DNA from 2 places in the Paenibacillus sp. EB106-06-01-XG199 genome. Region 2 is predicted to be linked to the other one. Evidence: predicted binding sites of a transcription regulator. Region 2 holds the regulator's gene; the other holds the start of a gene.

Region 1 (9,949 bases), 270 kb from region 2:
TGGATATGCTCGGCCGCAGTCTGCATTTTAATATCCATAAATATCTGCATCTGAACGTGGTGATCGGGATCAGTCAGATTCTCAAGGGATTGTCGTTCATGGAGGTGCTGAACCGTCAGGCTTCCAAGGCTATTCTGTGGAACAAGGAACATAACGATCATTATGTGTTCTACTACGGAGATTTCAATTGGAACAATTATACCGCTGACCCCTCTGCAGAGGAACTGCATACACGCAGCAATCTGATCGTGCAGAAGGCCAAGGAATATATCGACGGGAATTACGCCCAGAAGGGCTTGACCATTCACGAGGTAGCCAAAAAAAATCATGTCAGCCCCAATTATTTAAGCTATCTGTTCAAAAAAAATACGGGCCATAACCTGTGGGAATATGTTATTAAGCTGCGGATGGAGGACAGCCGGGAGATGATTCTGCATACGGACCTGCGCCGTTATGAGATTGCCGAGCGGGTCGGCTACGAATCACCGGAGCATTTCAGCAAGATTTTCAAAAAATATTATGGAATCAGCCCTAGTGAATTGAAGAAGTAAGAACGCTTACTACTTCGGTAGATATAGACATGTTCAGCCTCCCCCGCCTTTCCTACAATTAAGGTAGGAAGCACTTTGTCAAAGTGCTGAAGACGAAAGGAATGAGGGAGCTAGATGAACCAGACCGCTGCGTTACACGAGGGGCTGCCGGCGAAGCTCGAGAACAAACCGTACAAACAAAACCGCTGGAAAAAAAACTTTTGGGGCTATATGTTCCTCCTGCCAGCAATCATCATCTTTATCATGTTTATGTGGGTACCTATTTTTAAGGGATTTTTGTACAGCTTCTATACTGTAGATTTTGTTAAAGGCAATACCTTTGCCGGCATGGACAATTATGCGAGAGCCCTCACGGACCCTGATGTTCTGATTGCCGTCAAAAATACAGTCTACTATATGGGACTCTGTCTGGTTATAGGCTTTTGGGTACCGATTGCTTTTGCTATTGCTATCTCGGAACTTAGAAAATTCGGCGGTTTTGTACGCGTTGCGGCTTATCTGCCTTATGTTATGCCGGCCGTAGTGCTATATGGGCTGTGGAGATGGCTGTATGATCCCGTGGGCCCGATCAATGCCTTGCTGGGCACGATGGGTGCAGATCAGATCCCGTTTCTGACGGACAGCAGGTGGTCGATGATCTCACTGGTGTTCATGGAAACCTGGCAGCAGTTCGGCTCCGGGATGCTGATTTATCTGGCAGCCGTGCTCAGTATTCCACGCGACTGGTATGAAGCTGCGGAAATTGACGGTGCCGGTGTCTGGGCCCGTATCCGCCATATCACACTTCCTTCACTGCGCAATCTGATTATCCTGATGCTGATCCTGCAGGTCATCGCGACTTCCCAGGGATACCAATCACAGCTGGCATTGCTTGACGGCGGACCCAATAAGACGACGCTGACCTATGCTCTGCTAATTGTGAAGTATGCATTTACCAGACTGGATTATGGAACCGCGACTGCACTGGGCATGCTGATGTTTGTTGTCCTCGGCGGTTTGGGCATTTTACAGTTCAAGCTGAATAAGGAGGACAATTAAGATGAAGAGCGCAGAGAGAGGGATTCTTTCCGAACATGATTTGAAGAAAACAAGCAACAAAATCGTCTACAGAATTATGGTGTTTTTCATTCTAATTATGATCTTTACCATGCTGTATCCCATCCTGATGACGATGTTCAACGGCCTGAAATCCAATCAGGAGGTCAACTCGTTCCCGCCGCATTTTTTCCCCCAGGAATGGCATTTCGCCAACCTGAAAGATGCGCTGGATTACATTGACCTGCTGAAATTCCTCAGGAACACGATTTATATTTTTGTCGGGAATATGATTATGACCCTGGTTGTGCTCGGTCTTGCTTCTTTCAGTATCTCGCGGATGAATGTGCCGTTCAAGAGAGTTTTCTATTTCTTCTTCCTGATGACGCTGTTTATTCCGGCGACCAGCTATATGATCCCGAACTTTGTCAATCTTAAGGAACTCGGACTCCTGAACCAGTATGCAGCTTTCTGGCTTCCTGCCGGGGCGAATACGTTTTATTTCCTGCTCCTGAAGAACTTTTTTGACGGGCTCCATCCTGAGATTTTTGAAGCTGCGCGGATTGATGGTGCCTCGGAACCGCGAAGCTTCTTCTCAATCGCCGTACCATTGTCCATTCCAATCTTCGCCACACTGGCGATCTATATCTTCTCGACAGCCTGGAATGACTGGTTCTGGCCATCGCTCGTCATGCATAGTGAGGACAAATATACACTTGCGACATCGATCTATAAATATGTGATCAACGTCAAGGCGCTCAATACTAATATCAAGTTCGCTATTCTTTTTCTAGTCTCGCTGCCGCCAATTTTGGTCTTCCTGATTTTTCAGAGATTCATTATGCGCGGGGTCGCGCTGTCAGCGGTTAAGGGCTGAATCAGAATATGACTTCTTCTATGCAGAGATCGTAAACATGCACACATAAAGAATATAAATACACCTCGTTTGTAAGCGATTTCTCTTTTATGATGATTTTGTTAGCTAAGTATGAATTGAAAAGGGGAGTTTCAATGCGTAAATATTCCAGCGTTTTAGCCTGTCTTCTTGTGACCGGCTCGTTGTTATCCGCCTGCGGCGGCAACAATAACAACAACGGAAATGCACAGGGGAATAAGGGAGGGGAAGCTTCACCGGCAGCTACTACTGATACAGCGGATAAAACTGCTGCTCCAACGGATGCGCCCGTGGATGATATCACTCAGAGAAAAGTAACGATCAAAATTCACTATCCTACGCCGGACTTGACAGAAATGAGGGCACAGGAAGATGACCGGATCAAACGCTTCCAGGCAGAGTATCCGAACGTCGAGATCGTTAAAGACGACTGGCAGTACAACGTAAGTGAAATCGGTGTGAAGATGGCTGCGAATGAAGCGCCGACCTTCTTCAACACTTATGCTACAGAAGCCAAATTCCTGATTGAAAAAGGCTGGGTTGCCGATATTACCGATCTTTGGAACAAATATGAATACAAGGATCAGATCAATCCGGTGCTGCAGAACCAGTTCATTATTGACGGTAAAGTCTATGGGGTAACACAGAAGGGTTATGTTACCACGACAATGATCAATAAAAAAATGCTGGATGACAAAGGTGTAGCGGTGCCTGCAATGGATTGGACCTGGGATGATATGCTAAATACAGCCAAAGGTGCAGCAGATGCCAAAAAAGGAATTTCCGGTATTGCACCTATGGGCAAAGGCAATGAAGCAGGCTGGAACTGGACCAACTTCCTGTTCGAAGCGGGCGGAGAAATTCAAAAAGTTGAAGGCGGCAAGGTTGTTGCAACCTTCAACTCCGATGCAGGTGTGAAAGCGCTGGACTTCTACAAGAAGCTGAGATGGGAAGCAGAAGCCATTCCTCAGGATTGGGCACTTGGCTGGGGTGATGCTGTAGGTGCATTCCAACAAGGACGTACGGCCATGGTAATGGCGGGTTCCGACGGAGTTATTGAGCAAGCGCTGAACCAAGGGGGATTGAAGCCTGCAGATGTGCTGACCTATCCGATGCCTGCTTTTGAAAAAGGCGGCAAGCATACCGGAGTACTTGGCGGAGACTATCTGGTCATCAATCCTAACGCTACAAAAGACGAGCAGGAGATGGCGTTCCGTTACATTACCTTTGATTATTTCTCAGATAAAGGACTTGATGCGCTCGACGCTATTCTGCAGCAGCGTAAAGCGGACGGCAAATACTTCATCCCGCCGCTTCTGGACTACTATGCTGCAGATTCCGAGTTCGGCAAGAAGACAAAGGCGGTATATGACAAGTATTCCGATATCGTGTACCAATATAACCCGGATATTATGGCCCTCTTGGACGGCAAACCGGAAGCACAGTACAATACTCAAGATTATTATGCAACCCTGTCCAATGTGATTCAGGAGCTGTTCTCCAAAAAAGGAACCGACTCCAAAGCACAGCTTGATGCTGCTGCCAAAACTGTGCAGGAGAAATTCTTTGATACTATTAAAGTAGAGTAGGAAGTTTATAAAATGGGAATTTTTATAAATGAAATGTAAAAAGCGGAAGAGGCAGGGGACGTTGTTCCCCTGTCTTTTTGCTGTAAATAGTTCTCCAAAGGTTAGGTGAGGGAGGAGGAAATCAAGGATAAGGCGGGAGGAATGAGATAAAGAAATATAGATGTAATTAGCAATAAATAGCAAAAAAATGCTTTATGAAGCCCTATAACGGGTTCATACGGTTAGAGTCCTTATTTTGCTGTTCGCAGATTGGACAAATATAAACGAATTTTACCATATAAAATGGAAATAATACCTGAATATGATTAAATGAAAGCGCTTTGAAAACAAATCAAAAAAAACTTTATACTTTGTGAAAGATTTCACTTTAAATGTTGGAGAGGATGTGATAAGATAAACGTGTAGAGAAAAACAACTAAAAATTGACAGGAGGACGAGGGAGATGGCAGTTAAAAACGAAGTCGCCGCCCAAGTGAAACAAACCACCGCTGAAGAGTATATTCAGATTTTGGTGGATAAAGCAAAGAAAGCTCAAGAAGCATACATGGCCCTGGATCAAGAGCAAGTTAACACAATCGTTCATGCAATGGCATTGGCTGGGCTCGACAAGCATATGTACCTGGCAAAATTGGCTGTAGAAGAAACAGGACGCGGTGTATACGAAGACAAAATTACGAAGAACATCTTCTCAACTGAATATATCTGGCACGGAATTAAATACGACAAAACAGTAGGCGTCGTTGAAGATAATAAATATGACAGCTTCCAAAAAATTGCCGAGCCGGTCGGAATCGTAATGGGTATCACACCGGTAACCAACCCAACATCCACAACGATGTTTAAAGCACTGATTGCCGCTAAGACACGTAATCCTATTATATTCGGTTTCCATCCATCAGCGCAAGAATGTAGTGCCGCAGCAGCAAAAATTCTTCATGATGCAGCTGTGAAAGCAGGCGCTCCTGAGAACTGTATCCAATGGATTGAGCTTCCGACAATGGACAAAACAAACGCATTGATGAACAATCCGGACGTCGCTCTTATCCTGGCAACAGGCGGATCTGCAATGGTTAAAGCGGCATACAGCTGCGGTAAACCGGCTCTCGGCGTAGGCCCTGGTAACGTACCTGCCTTCATTGAGAAAAGTGCTGATATCGACCAAGCGGTTACCGACCTTATTCTTTCTAAGACTTTCGACAATGGTATGATTTGTGCTTCCGAGCAGGCTGTTATTATTGAAGAAGCGATTTTTGACCAAGTGAAAAAGAAAATGATCGCAAATGGCTGCTACTTTGTAAATAAAGAAGAAGCTGCTAAGCTGACTAACGGCGCAATGAATGTAGAAAAATGTGCGGTTAACCCGGCAATCGTAGGTCAATCCGCTGTGAAGATCGCTGAAATGTGCGGTATCCAGGTTCCTGCCGGAACGAAGATTCTGGTAGCTGAACTCGAAGGCGTAGGCACCAAGTACCCGCTGTCCGCTGAGAAACTTAGCCCGGTTCTGGCTTGCTACAAGGTTAAGAACGCTGACCAAGGGATTGAACGCGCAGCTCAAGTCGTCGAATTCGGCGGTATGGGACACAGCTCGGCGATCCATTCCAACAATGAAGAAGTTATCATGAAGTTCTCGAACCGTCTGCAAACTGGACGTATTCTTGTTAACTCGCCTTCAACACATGGCGCCATCGGCGACATTTACAATACAAATATCGCTTCGTTGACTCTGGGCTGCGGATCTTATGGACGCAACTCGGTATCGCAAAACGTAACTGCCATCAATCTGATCAATGTGAAAAGGGTGAACCGTCGTACCGTGAATATGCAATGGTTTAAGGTGCCTGATAAGATTTATTTCGAAAAGGGATCCACTCAATACCTGGCCAAAATGCCTGATATTACCCGCGTAGCAATTATCACTGACCCTATGATGGTTAAACTGGGTTATGTAGAAAGAGTAGAGCACTACCTGCGTCAACGCCAGACTCCTGTAGCGATCGAAGTGTTCTCGGAAGTTGAACCGGATCCATCGACAACTACCGTGGAAAAAGGTACAGCTATGATGAACAGATTCCAGCCGGACTGCATCATCGCACTTGGCGGCGGTTCCCCAATGGATGCTGCAAAAGGAATGTGGCTGTTCTATGAACACCCGGATGCTGACTTTAACGGTCTGAAACAAAAGTTCATGGATATCCGCAAACGGGTATACAAATTCCCTAAGCTAGGCAACAAAGCGAAATTTGTAGCTATTCCAACAACATCGGGTACAGGTTCGGAAGTAACCTCTTTCGCGGTTATTACTGACAAAACTACTGCAAATAATACTAAATATCCGCTTGCAGACTACGAGCTGACTCCGGACGTAGCGATCATCGACCCTGAGTTTGTATATAGCTTGCCTAAGACTGCTGTTGCCGATACAGGTATGGACGTATTGACACATGCGATTGAAGCCTATGTTTCCGTTATGGCAAGTGACTACTCCGATGGTCTGGCTATCAAAGCTATCCAGCTGGTATTCCAATACCTGGAGAAATCCGCACTTGAAGGCGACAAACTTGCCCGCGAAAAAATGCACAACGCATCGACGCTGGCTGGTATGGCATTTGCCAATGCATTCCTGGGCATCAACCACAGCTTGGCGCACAAATGGGGCGGTCAATACCACACGGCTCATGGACGTACCAATGCCATCCTGATGCCGCACGTTATCCGTTACAATGCCAAGAAACCAACGAAGTTTGCTTCGTTCCCTAAATATTCACACTTTGTAGCTGACGAACGTTATGCTGAAATCGCCCGTATTCTGGGATTGCCTGCACGCACTACCGAAGAAGGCGTAACCAGCCTGATCAATGCAATCCGCGACATGAACAAAAAATTGGGCATTGAAGAGTCGTTCCAACAACTCGGCTTTGATCCTAAGGATTTCGAATCCCGCGTAGACTATCTGGCTGACCGTGCATTTGAAGATCAATGTACTACTGCCAACCCTAAACTGCCGCTGGTTACTGAACTTGCTGATGTATACCGCAACGCATTCTACGGAAAATTCGACAACTAATTGGTGATTGCTTAGCAAAGGATAAGGTTATAGGTTAATATGGAAGGGGATGGCAGTGACAAATATCACCGGAAAGGTGATATTTGTCACAGTCCTTTTTCAGAAAATAAACTAAAATGTTTATATAAAGAACGGTCCCAGTTATGAAGACGCGATTGTGAATTTAATTACAACCATATCTTTGGGATCACGAGACACGGGATTAACCTTCAAGCCCGCGATCTCTACAAATATAATAAATATAAATGGAGGGATTTAGCATGTCGGTGATTGAAAAAGATGTACAAGAAGTGAAGTCGAGTTGGAGAAGTTTTACAAAAGGTAAATGGGCCAGAAAAGTCGACGTTAACGAATTTATTTCCAAAAACATCAAGCCTTATGAAGGAAACGAAGATTTCCTTGTGGGTCCTACCAGCAACACTACTGAACTGTGGAAGATTATCTCCCAGCTGAGCAAGGAAGAAAGAGAAAGAGGCGGCGTATGGGACGTTTCCCTGGATACTGTCTCCACCATCACTTCCCACAAGCCAGGCTACATCGACAAGGACAAGGAACAAATTGTAGGCGTACAGACTGACGCTCCTTTCAAACGTTCTATTCAACCGTTCGGCGGTATTAAGATGATGATCGATGCCACCAAAGCATATGGCTTCGAGCTTCCGAACAACATTGTCGAAATGTTTACGAATATCCGCAAAACGCATAACCAAGGCGTATTTGATGCATATACACCTGACATGAGAGCGGTGCGTAAATCCGGCGTTATTACAGGTCTTCCTGATGCTTACGGCCGCGGACGTATTATCGGTGACTACCGCCGCATTGCCCTGTACGGTATTGACTTCCTGATCAAAGACAAGAAACAACAATTAACGGAGCTTGAAGTTGATTCCATGACTGAAGAAGTAATCCGGTTGCGCGAAGAGCTGTCGGAACAAATCCGCGCTCTGGGTGAGCTGAAAGAAATGGCTGCCGCTCACGGTCTTGATATTTCCAAACCGGCGAACAACTTCAAAGAAGCTACTCAATGGGTATACTTCGGTTATCTGGCAGCAGTAAAAGAACAAAACGGTGCTGCAATGTCCCTGGGACGTGTATCCTCCTTCCTCGACATCTATGCACAGCGCGATTTTGAAGAAGGTACACTTACTGAAGAACAAGCACAAGAAATCGTTGACCATTTCGTAATGAAACTGCGTATTGTGAAATTCCTGCGTACGCCTGACTATAATGAACTGTTCTCCGGTGACCCTACTTGGGTAACGGAATCCATCGGTGGTATGGCTGAAGACGGAACAACACGCGTAACTAAGAACAGCTTCCGCTTCTTGCATACCCTGTACAACCTGGGACCTGCTCCAGAGCCTAACTTGACGGTTCTGTGGTCCGAAAGACTGCCTGAAGGCTTCAAGAAGTATTGTGCCAAGGTTTCCATCGAAACCAGCGCTATCCAATATGAGAATGACGATGTAATGCGTCCATATTGGGGTGAAGATTACGCAATTGCTTGCTGCGTATCCCCAATGCGCATTGGTAAACAAATGCAGTTCTTCGGCGCCCGCGCCAACCTGGCAAAAGCTTTGCTGTACGCGATCAATGGTGGAGTAGACGAGAAATCAGGCGTACAAGTTGGACCTGAATTCCCTGCGATCACTTCCGAATATCTGGATTACAACGAAGTAATGAAACGCTTCAAACCGATGATGGAGTGGCTGGCTAAGACTTATGTCAACACCCTGAACATCATTCACTACATGCATGACAAATATTCCTACGAACGCATCGAAATGGCGCTGCATGACCGTGACATTCTGCGTACGATGGCTTGCGGTATCGCCGGCCTGTCCGTTGCTGCTGACTCCCTGAGCGCAATTAAATTTGCAAAGGTTAAACCGATCCGCAACGAACAAGGCATTGCCATCGACTTTGAAACCGAAGGTGAATTCCCTTGCTACGGCAACAACGACGATGCTGTTGACAACATCGCGGTTGAACTGGTTGAAACCTTCATGTCGATGATCCGCAAACACAAAACTTACCGTGATGCTATGCCGACTCAATCGGTATTAACCATTACATCGAACGTAGTTTACGGTAAGAAGACTGGTACTACTCCTGACGGACGTAAGAAAGGTGAACCGTTCGCTCCAGGTGCTAACCCAATGCACGGACGCGACAAGAAAGGCGCACTGGCTTCCTTGAACTCTGTTGCCAAACTGCCGTATTCCGAGGCACAAGACGGTATTTCCAACACGTTCTCCATCGTTCCTAAGGCGCTGGGTAAAGACGAAGAGTCCCGTAAGTCCAACCTGGTATTCATGATGGACGGATACTTCCACAACAACGCTCAGCATTTGAACGTTAACGTGTTTAACCGTGAACAACTGATCGATGCTATGGATCATCCGGAGAACTATCCTCAATTGACCATTCGTGTATCCGGCTATGCTGTTAACTTCATCAAGCTGACCCGTGAACAACAGTTGGATGTTATCAACCGTACATTCCACGGTACAATGTAATTAAATTAACTGTGTAATACAGTTCTTGTATAAGATGTAATAGGAGTGAGGTGATACCGCCCTTGATTCAGGGGGCGGTAAAATCTTGCTAAAAATTAATTAAAATTTTAAGTTCTTTTCGAAAGGAAGTCATCATATGGCTAATGGACATATACATTCCTTAGAAACGTTCGGGACCGTAGACGGGCCTGGTATCCGTTTTGTTCTATTTATGCAGGGCTGCTTATTGAAATGCCAGTATTGTCATAACCCGGATACCTGGGGTCTTAATGAAGGCAGAGAAATGAGCATCG
Region 2 (9,949 bases):
CCTGGGGATACTGTCATCATCATCTCCTACGCGATGCTTTCCGCCGAAGAATTGGCAGGGCATAAACCAACTGTAGTTTTTGTGGATGGCGAGAACAAGCCGGTGAAGCTGGCCGATCATGAGATTCATGCTACTATTGCTTAATCACCAGACCTAAGCCATGTAATCAATGGCAGGGATGAAGAGCCCCCCACTTGCGAAAAATGAAGGCAGGCAAGCTTAGGCTGATTTCATTTTCAGTAAGGGGGGATGTCCCATGTTTCAACAATTATTTGCTGAGATGAATAAGATGCTTCAGGAGATCGCCACGGATTACCCTACTTCGGAGGGTGCCCGCCGGGATGACCTTTTATGCAAGTACAACATGCTTCACCGGCTTAGCGATGAGGTTATGGACGAGTGGCTCGCCTTTGCCGAGAAGTTGAGTCAGTTCCGGGAACATGCGGAATTTCCGCCACAGCCGGACGAAGAGATGCCACAGCAGGAAGCGCCTGAGCTTTTCATGGATTCTTTTGTCAGAGGGCAGGGCTACTACAAGCTGTTGATGTACCGGAAGTGTATTGATCAATTTAAGGAAGTTATTGCGCAGCACCCCGACAGTCTGGCGGCACGCCTGTATTTGGCCATGGCCTATCTGCAGGAGGGCGACGGGGAGACCGCATGGGGGCATCTGGATCATATGCTTGCGCTGATTCGCGAAAGCAAGCTGAAGGCGATGATCTACAATGCGCTGGGGTGCATCAGGGCTTCTCAGGAACGCTTCAATGAGGCAAAGGAGCTGTTCAGCCTTTCTTTGCTTCATGACCCGTCACTCCCGGAACCGAATGTCAATCTGGAGGTTTGCCGCAGGCGGGGAGGGAAGCTGCAATTCGGAAAACAGCTTGTTTCGCTTTTGTAATCATAGCCCACTCATTTAAGCGATGCATCCACTTCAACAAGCGGTGTGCATCGCCTTTTTTCGTAACTTCTGTTATGCTGATAAAGAGTCTCAAGTGAAAGGGAATAGAACTTATAATGAAATTTGCCGTGCTTGATTTTGAAACTACGGGAACCCAATCTGTGGGTGAGATCATCCAGGTTGGCCTTGCCATTATAGAAGAAGACCGGTCCATCTCCCGGGTGTATGGTTCTTACGTCAAGCCCGGAACACCGATTCCTCCTTTTATTACGGGCTTGACCGGTATCACCGATGAAGATGTGAAGGATGCGCCAGAGCTGGATGAGATGATGATGGAGCTCGTCCCGCTGCTTGACGATGTAGTGCTTGTTGGACATAATGTTGCTTTTGATTTCCATTTTTTGCAGAATGCTTTAGACCGCTGCGGCTATTTGCCGTTTCAGGGACGGATTCTGGATACGATCGATTTCCTTAAAATATGCTTTCCGTCACTAACGACCTATCAGCTGGGTGCGGTAAGTAACCATTTTGGCATCACTCATGACCGTCCGCACCAGGCGGACAGTGACGCAGAAGCTACAGCGATTGTGTTGCTTAAATGTCTCGAAGAGCTGTATAGTTTGCCTCTGCTGACCATTCAGCGTCTTAACGAGCTGTTTGCCGATGAAGACAGTGACTTGGCCTGGTATTTTGACGGCCTGCTGCGGGAGCGCGAGATGGAGACCTTCCAGCCGGAAGGAGAGCTGAATTTTTACCGTCAGCTTGCACTGGCTGTAGGCGACTGGACTGAGCTGGCGCCTCCAAGAGAAGAAGGTGTTGGCAATCCTGTGGAGAATGTATCCTTTGAGGATTATATGGCCGAGGTGACCAAACGGCTTAAGGATACGCTTCCGCAATATGAAAGCCGGGAAGCCCAGGAGATCATGATTGGCGAAGTGAATACGGCCCTTCAGGAGGACAAACATCTGCTGATCGAGGCAGGCACCGGAACCGGCAAATCGCTCGGTTATCTGCTGCCGGCCATTTATCAGAGCGTACGTACCGGGCAGAAGGTTATGGTCAGCACCCATACCATTAACCTTCAGGATCAGCTGCGCGAACGCGATATCCCGCTTCTGACCAGTGTTGTGCCTTTCCCGTTTAAGGCTGCGATATTCAAGGGGAGAGGGCACTATTTGTGTCTGCGCAAGTTTGAACATAAAATAAATAAAAAAGACTTCGTAAGTCCCCGGGAAGAAGCGCTTACGGCAGCGCAAATGATCGTATGGCTGACCCAGACGGAATCGGGTGACGATGAGGAGCTGAATTTGAGCGGTCGCGGCGGGGATTTCTGGGAGACGGTAGCCAGTGATACCGATTCCTGTCTGGGCCGTTCCTGTCCGTGGTTCCGCAAATGCTACTACCACCGGGCCAAACATGAAGCAGGGATTGCCGATGTGGTCATTACCAATCACTCCAAGCTGTTCGCAGACGTCAAAGCCGGGCACCAGCTGCTTCCGGCTTATGAGCATCTTGTCATTGACGAGGCCCATCATTTGGAGGATGTGGCGGGCAAGCATCTGGGCATGCAAATGAAGTATTTCACGGTAGCTCACACGCTTACAAGGCTGTATAAAGACAGCCGCAGCGGCCAGCTGCCGGCACTGCGTCAGACTCTGCAGTCCTCGGGCAGTGAGCAGGCTTCGGAGTGGAGCGGCGTAATTGATAAAATCTATCCCGACCTGCTTACCGTGAAGGAAACTTGGGATACACTGAGCGACAAGCTGTTCGGCCTATTGCCCGAACGCAGCGATGCAGCGGCAGGTGAAGCCGGCCAGCTGGTCACACGCCTGCTTCCCGGCAGCAAGCCCAAAGATTGGGAAGAGCTGGCGGCGCTGGAGAATACGCTGCACTTAGCCCTGAGCGACATCATCCGCAGGGGTGACAAAATGCTCAGCGAGATGCGCGATACGGAGAGTCAATCGTCTTCGGACAGCCTGGTGACCGATATCGGAGGCTTATTCAAGGATTTGGCATCCATCCGGGAACAAATCCGCTTCTTTATGGGTCTCAGTGACGATAATATCGTGTACTGGATGGAAGGGAGCGGCAACTACCGGGGCAAGTCGCTTCAGCTCTACGCCGTGCCTGTCGATGTAAGCAGCCAGCTCAAGGATCTGTTCTTCGACAAGAAGAAGAGCATAGTGCTGACCTCGGCCACGTTATCGGTCGACAAGTCCTTTCAGTTCATGATTGACAACCTTGGTCTTTCTGAAGCCTCAGAGCAAGGGCGTCTCATGACAGCGCTGCTGCCTTCACCGTTCAAGTACCGTGAACAGGCGCTGCTTGTCATCCCGCGCGATTTCCCCAGTGTTAAGGGCAGCGTAGGCGATGCGCGTTTTGTAGACAAGCTGGTGCATTCGCTGGCTGAAGCGGCGGCGGCGACCAAGGGGCGGATGCTGGTGCTGTTCACCTCCTACAAAATGCTGCGCCAGGTTTATGATCCGCTGAAAGAGGCCTTGGCTTCCCAGGACATTACGGTTTTGGGCCAGGGTGTGGAGGGAGGCAGCCGCAGCAAGCTGATCCGGCGTTTTCAGGACAGCTCTGCATCGGTATTGCTTGGAACAAGCAGTTTCTGGGAAGGAGTCGACATCCCTGGCGAGGCGCTGACCTGTCTTGCGATTGTAAGGCTGCCGTTTCAGCCGCCGAATCATCCGCTTGCTGAGGCAAAGGCAGAGCTTCTGCAGGCCCAGAAGAAGAATCCTTTTATGAAAATGTCTGTTCCACAAGCAGTTATCCGGTTCAAGCAGGGTTTTGGACGATTGGTTCGTACAGCGCAAGACCGGGGAATTGTTATTGTATATGATACCAGGGTCATCGAAGCTTATTACGGGAAGTACTTCCTGTATTCACTCCCTGGTCCGAAGATGGAGCACATGCTTACCGATCAGATGGTTCCGCGGATTGCGGAATGGCTTGACGAGGGCGGCGTTTCCTAATCTGTCATTGTATATAAATTTTTTTTATCTCTTTGTGCCATAGGCTGTGTCCCGTTCGTGGAGCGGGCACTGCACGTGGTTATCATACGATATCGCGTCAGTGCAATTCTAAATTAGGAGGAGAAAACATGAAATCGGATAAAATATCGGAGGCCGTCGTTCGCAGACTCCCAGTGTACCTGCGTTTCCTGAACGATCTCCAAAAGCGTGAAATCTCAACCGTTTCTTCTCAGGAACTCGGGCAGAAGCTGGACCTTAATCCGGCGCAGATTCGTAAGGATCTGGCCTATTTTGGTGATTTCGGCAGAAAAGGCATTGGATATGACGTGTCTTATCTCATCGAAAAGATCCGTCATATTCTGAAGCTGGATCAACAAATCAATGTGGCCCTGGTAGGTGCCGGTAACCTCGGTCATGCCTTGTCCAATTACAATGCTTATCTGAAGGATACTATGAAAATCACCGCTGTATTTGATTCTTACGCTCCCAAGATTGGACAAAAGATCAACTCTCTTACGGTTCAGCCAATGGAGGAGCTGAGTCAGACCATCCGTGATCAGGGAATCCGGATCGGGATCATCACTGTACCGGACAGCGAGGCACAGAATGTGGCTGATATTCTGGTAGAATCGGGCATCGAGGCGATCCTGAATTTTGCACCGGTCATTCTGAAGACACCTGCAACCATCCGGATTCATGCTGCCGACTTTACGACTGATCTGCAAAGTCTGGCGTATTATTTACATGATGGAAAGGAAGGAATTACAGATGAGCAGCAATAAGATGATAATTGCAAACGGACGTTTTCTGGTTCCCGGAAGCGAGAAGCCGGTCCTGAGCGGTTATATGACTATAGAAAATGATTTGATCACATACATAGGGGAAGAGAAACCCGTTTTTGAACAAGGCACAGTGACGCTCGACGGCAGCCGCCTGCTGTTCATGCCGGGTCTGGTCAATACCCATGGCCATGCTGCGATGTCGCTGCTGCGCGGCTACGGGGATGATATGGTCCTTCAAGCCTGGCTGCAGGAGAAAATGTGGCCGATGGAGGAGAAGTTTACGGGAGATGATGTCTACTGGGGCACTTCCTTATCCGTTCTGGAGATGCTGAAAGGCGGCACAACCACCTTTTTGGATATGTATGATCATATGGACCGGGTGGCCGAGGTGGTCGAACATTCCGGCATCCGTGCGGTGCTGATGCGCGGTGTTATTGGTCTATGTCCTGAAGAGGTGCAGAACCAGAAGCTTGCGGAAGCTGTTGCGTTCGCCCGCAACTGGCACGGCAAGGCTGACGGCAAAATTACAACCATGATTTCACCGCATGCCCCGTATACTTGTCCTCCGGACTTTTTCATGCGGTTTGTGCAGGCAGCACATGATCTGGACCTGCCGATGCATACGCATATGTCGGAAACGCTGCGTGAAGTGGAGCAGAATGCCGCTGATTACGGCCTGCGTCCTGTAGCGCACCTGGAGAAGCTGGGAATGTTCACCCGCCCGTCCTTAATCGCCCATGGTGTCCATCTGAACGATGAGGAGATCGAAATCCTCGCCCGCCACAAGGTGGGGGTGTCCCATAACCCGGGCAGCAACCTGAAGCTGGCCAGCGGGGTTGCGCGGGTGCCTGAGCTGCTGAGAGCCGGAGTCAAAGTTTCGCTGGGTACGGACGGGGCGGCAAGCAACAATAATCTCGATATGTTCGAGGAAATGCGGCTTGCAGCACTGATCCATAAGGGCGTCAGCGGGGATCCTACCGCAGTTCCCGCACCGGAAGCGCTGCTGATGGCCACGCAGTACGGGGCGGAATCAATCTTCCTGAACCAGGTGGGCCGCCTTGCAGCAGGGATGAAGGCTGATTTTATTGCGATTGATATCGACCAGCCCCATTTACTGCCGCATAGCGACTTGCTCTCCCACGCCGTGTATTCGGCCAGCGCCAAGGATGTCGAGCATGTCTGGGTGAACGGCAAGCAGATTGTGAAGCATGGTCAGTGCCTGACACTGGACGAGGAAGAAATCCGCCGGAAGGCGCAAGAAACTTTTGAAGGGCTGCTGAAGCGTTAATTCGACTGCCGCCGTAGTTGACATTATAACGTTTCATATATTAAGGAAAGGAAGCTGCATTTTGAGGAAAAGGAAAAAATGGCTTCTGCTGGGGATCGCTCTGTTTCTGCTCATTTTGTTCGGTCTAAGCCAATTTTATGCCTATATCATGAAGGACCAATGGAATGAACGCAGCGCGGCCAAAGAAGTTGCCAAGACCCGGGCGGGACTTACTGAGATATCCAAGGCGCAGAAATCGGTATGGGACGAAAATTCAGTGTACTGGGTGCTGACAGGGAAAAATAAAGCCGGTACGGATCTGATGGTGTGGGTACGTTTCACCGTAGACGGTAAGCCGGCCGGCGGTGATAACGGAGTTTATGCGGAAGAGCTGGCCAAAGGAACCTCGGAGAAGCAAATCCGCTCCATTATAGCCTCCCAGCTACCCGGCGTCGATATTAAACGGCTGCTTCCGGGAGTATATAATGGAGAGTACGCCTGGCAGCTTTTTTACAAGCAGGAGGGACGTTATTATTACAAGTTCTTTCGTTTTGCGGATGGTACAGCAATCGGGGATGGATATACTTTGCCGAGCAAGTAGAGGCAGGCTTGCAATAACAAATGAAAAGCGGACAAAGCGGACCAGTGCTTGTCCGCTTTTTTGCATAATATTGCTAATAAGTTGAACTAAAGCACAACCGAGGCAAAAGCAGCAGAGGGGAATTTTGGAACTGTAGGAGCGATAGGCAGTTTTTTTACTCTGACATTTTGTGAAATTTATATCCTACCTTATTTCAAGGTATCCCAATTTGATCCGGTTGCTGCTAAAGAGTTAAACCGCCGGAACCCCGTAGACCCACCGGCTTTCAAAGAAGATTATGATTTTGTTCAGGTGAACTCAGAAATGCTTGAGGCAGGAGTACATAAAATAAGGCGCGATATTACGTTGTCCTGTTCCAGAGAACCGCAAAAAACGCCTGGGTTCAGCATGAGCTGGCTGCCAGAATCAAGAATTACATAACGCAGAGAATTCAGGGGGGCTATGAAGAAGAACGCCATGGGTGCAAGATATTACAAACTGTCTGAACTTTTGAAAGGTGAGAAAATTGTAACAAGCAGTAGATAAAATTAGTTGATGATGGGGGAAGGTCGTGGATTATTTAACGTTAGCGGTGTACGTAGTTTCTCTTGCAGTTGGATTGGGAGCAGTGAAATATGGGAGAAAGAACAAAAGGAGGAAGCTGGTGGCTCTTGGCTTTATTATCCTTTCCTTTGAAATAGCCTTGCCAGTCCTTTCATTTGCCGCCGGGTTTATGGATGCTGTGGGTATATATTGATGATACTGAGTACATAACGAAGTATATACAAATAGCAATATCGAAGTCAGGAGAAATTAATATATTAGCAGAATAGAAAAGGGCCTGAATGGATTAATCATTCAGGTCCTTTTTGCCGATAAAGGAGCAAGGATTGAAGGGAATGCCCAGAAATTAGTATCAAAAATTTTAAATATATTCACACTTTCGTGCGAAATCGTATATACACCTGTGATATACTTCTACTTGTATTAAGACATGCTTAAGAGCATGTCAGTCTCGGATGGGCGCTAGACACGCTATTTATTGCAAATCATATATTTAAGTTTGGTCAACTTGAGAGGAGGACGTTTCTTGAAACTGCGTCTTGTGCCTGTACTGCTAACGTCTCTGTTGTCTGCTACACTGCTCTTTGGCAGCTTTTATGCTTATCGTCAATTTGCGGTCCATGAGCCGCTTGATAAGATAGTATCGGCTTATGAAGGTGTTAATCATTCACATATTACTATTAACCGCAATGAGGTAACCTTGAAACTGGATTTGAAACCTGGCACGAAATTGCGCGAGCTGGTGCAATACGTGAACACTGAAGGCAAGTCAGCCATTAATGGACGGTCGCTCAAGCTGGACGTTGATCAGCATTCCAGTAAACTGCTGGACGAATATTGGGATAAAGCGATGTTCTCAGTAGCAGAAGCGATGGAAAGCAAAAAGTATACACTTATACCTGCTAAACTAGATGGATTGAAAGAGCAATTTCAGGAATACAAGAATGTGACTGCAACAACTGAAATTGATGACAACAACGTCTATGTGAGCCTGAGCAACGGTGAAGAGAGCAAGTTCATCATTTTACCGCGTGCAGCGGCAACGATGGGAGTGTGGAACAATGCCTAAGTGGTGGAAAGAGATTATAGCCGGATTTGTTCCGGTCCTGCTGATATTTATGGCTTTTGTGGGCATTAACATTATTCCTGTCATCATAGCAGCCGGTATGGTTTGTGCACTCCTGGTGATCGCCCATTTGCGCGGCGGGTTGACGGTGAATGCGGGCGGGGACAAGAAACGCAAGAAGAATGGCCCTTCCAAGCTTACGTTTGAAGAAATCGGCGGTCAGGATAACGCGAAGCAGGAGTTGCGGGAAGCGCTTGATTTCCTGATCCGGCACGAAGAAATCAGCAAGTTCGGGATTCGTCCGCTTAAAGGGATCTTGCTTACAGGCCCTCCGGGAACTGGTAAAACGCTGATGGCCAAGGCTGCGGCTCATTATACCAATTCCGTGTTCGTTGCCGCTTCAGGCAGTGAATTCGTGGAAATGTACGTCGGTGTCGGTGCCGGACGTGTCCGTGACTTGTTCAAGGATGCCCGGACCCGTGCAGTGAAAGAGAATAAGCAAAGCGCCATTATCTTTATTGATGAAATTGATGTTATCGGCGGCAAACGTGAAGGTGGCCAGCAGCGTGAATACGATCAGACGCTTAATCAGCTGCTGACCGAGATGGACGGGATCTATAACAATGATACACCGCGCATTCTGCTTGTTGCGGCAACAAACCGCAAGGAAATGCTGGATTCAGCGCTGCTGCGTCCCGGCCGCTTTGACCGTCATATCCAGGTGGATATGCCTGACAAGAAGGGCCGCAAATCAATCCTCGATCTGCATGCCAAGAATAAGCCGCTGCATGCTGAGGTGAATTTAGACAAGATCGCCGAGGAAGCCTACGGATTCTCCGGTGCACAGCTGGAGAGCGTCATGAACGAAGCGGCGATTTATATGATGCGCGAGAATCTGACCGAAGTCGAGCAGCGCCATCTGGCGATGGCGATTGACAAGGTGATGATGGGCGAGAAGACTGACCGCGAAACCAATCATGAAGAGAAACAGCGGGTGGCCATCCATGAGCTTGGACATGCTATTATGGCGGAGCTGCTGCGTCCGGGCAGCGTCAGCCAGGTTACCTTGACTCCGCGTGGACAAGCACTTGGTTATGTTCGTCATAACCCGCAAACCGAGCAGTATTTGTATACCAAGGATTATCTGGAGAATCAGATTATGATCGCGCTTGGCGGAGCAGCTTCCGAGGAGATGTATTATGGGGGCCGCAGCACAGGTTCACGCGGCGATTTCGATCAGGCGCTGAATATTGTCGAGACCATGATGAAGTCGGGACTCACGTCACTTGGGATCGCCAACCTGGAAATGGTAACTACAGAAGAGCTGATGAAGGAAAATAGCAAGATTCTGGATGAGCTCATGGTTCGTACCCGGGACCTGCTGGAGAAGCAAAGAAATGTATTTGATTACTCTCTTGACATTTTAATGAAGGAAGAAGTCCTCTCCGGAGAGCAATTTCGTTGTCAATTTCGTGACAGTGTCCTTTTACCGGCATAATTCTTTATGCCGGTTATTTTTTTTTACTTTTCAGACATGCTAAGATATTATTATATGTCGGGCTACATATTTTTTACGACAGAAAAGGTACAATACAAAAGTATAGATACCTGAAAGGATGGAGACTTTTTTATGAATTTTAAAAAAATAGGTGTCATCGGCGGTGGCACAATGGGACAAGGGATTGCTGAAATGCTGGCAGCCAAGGGTCTTGATGTTATGCTGGTGGAGAAAAACACGGAAAGACTGGAATACTCCTACGAAATGATCGAGACAAGTCTTGATAAACAATTGGAGAAATGGGCGATTACCCAAG

The links. The regulator Rex, encoded in region 2, represses fermentation and respiration genes when NADH is low (regulators of the CRP and FNR family bind a similar motif). The targets are predictions, from matches to a motif close to TTGTGAAATATTTCACAA.
Region 1: pflB (formate C-acetyltransferase) is a predicted target of Rex. The motif match lies at 7,290-7,307, and genes of this name have one in related genera.

The regions. Positions count from the first base shown of each region.
Region 1 is NZ_JBYTDQ010000003.1:301,247-311,195, reverse strand. Features, by position in the region: gene AC3WT9_RS12240 (response regulator) at 1-551, shown strand, start outside; gene AC3WT9_RS12235 (carbohydrate ABC transporter permease) at 666-1,589, shown strand; gene AC3WT9_RS12230 (carbohydrate ABC transporter permease) at 1,591-2,463, shown strand; gene AC3WT9_RS12225 (ABC transporter substrate-binding protein) at 2,598-4,070, shown strand; gene adhE (bifunctional acetaldehyde-CoA/alcohol dehydrogenase) at 4,513-7,134, shown strand; gene pflB (formate C-acetyltransferase) at 7,395-9,656, shown strand; gene pflA (pyruvate formate-lyase-activating protein) at 9,793-9,949, shown strand, end outside.
Region 2 is NZ_JBYTDQ010000003.1:26,811-36,759, reverse strand. Features, by position in the region: gene panD (aspartate 1-decarboxylase) at 1-144, shown strand, start outside; gene AC3WT9_RS10920 (tetratricopeptide repeat protein) at 257-898, shown strand; gene dinG (ATP-dependent DNA helicase DinG) at 1,015-3,876, shown strand; gene AC3WT9_RS10910 (redox-sensing transcriptional repressor Rex) at 3,966-4,658, shown strand; gene AC3WT9_RS10905 (amidohydrolase) at 4,645-5,946, shown strand; gene AC3WT9_RS10900 (cell wall elongation regulator TseB-like domain-containing protein) at 6,008-6,526, shown strand; gene AC3WT9_RS10895 (hypothetical protein) at 7,077-7,262, shown strand; gene AC3WT9_RS10890 (hypothetical protein) at 7,596-8,138, shown strand; gene AC3WT9_RS10885 (AAA family ATPase) at 8,131-9,633, shown strand; gene AC3WT9_RS10880 (3-hydroxyacyl-CoA dehydrogenase family protein) at 9,766-9,949, shown strand, end outside.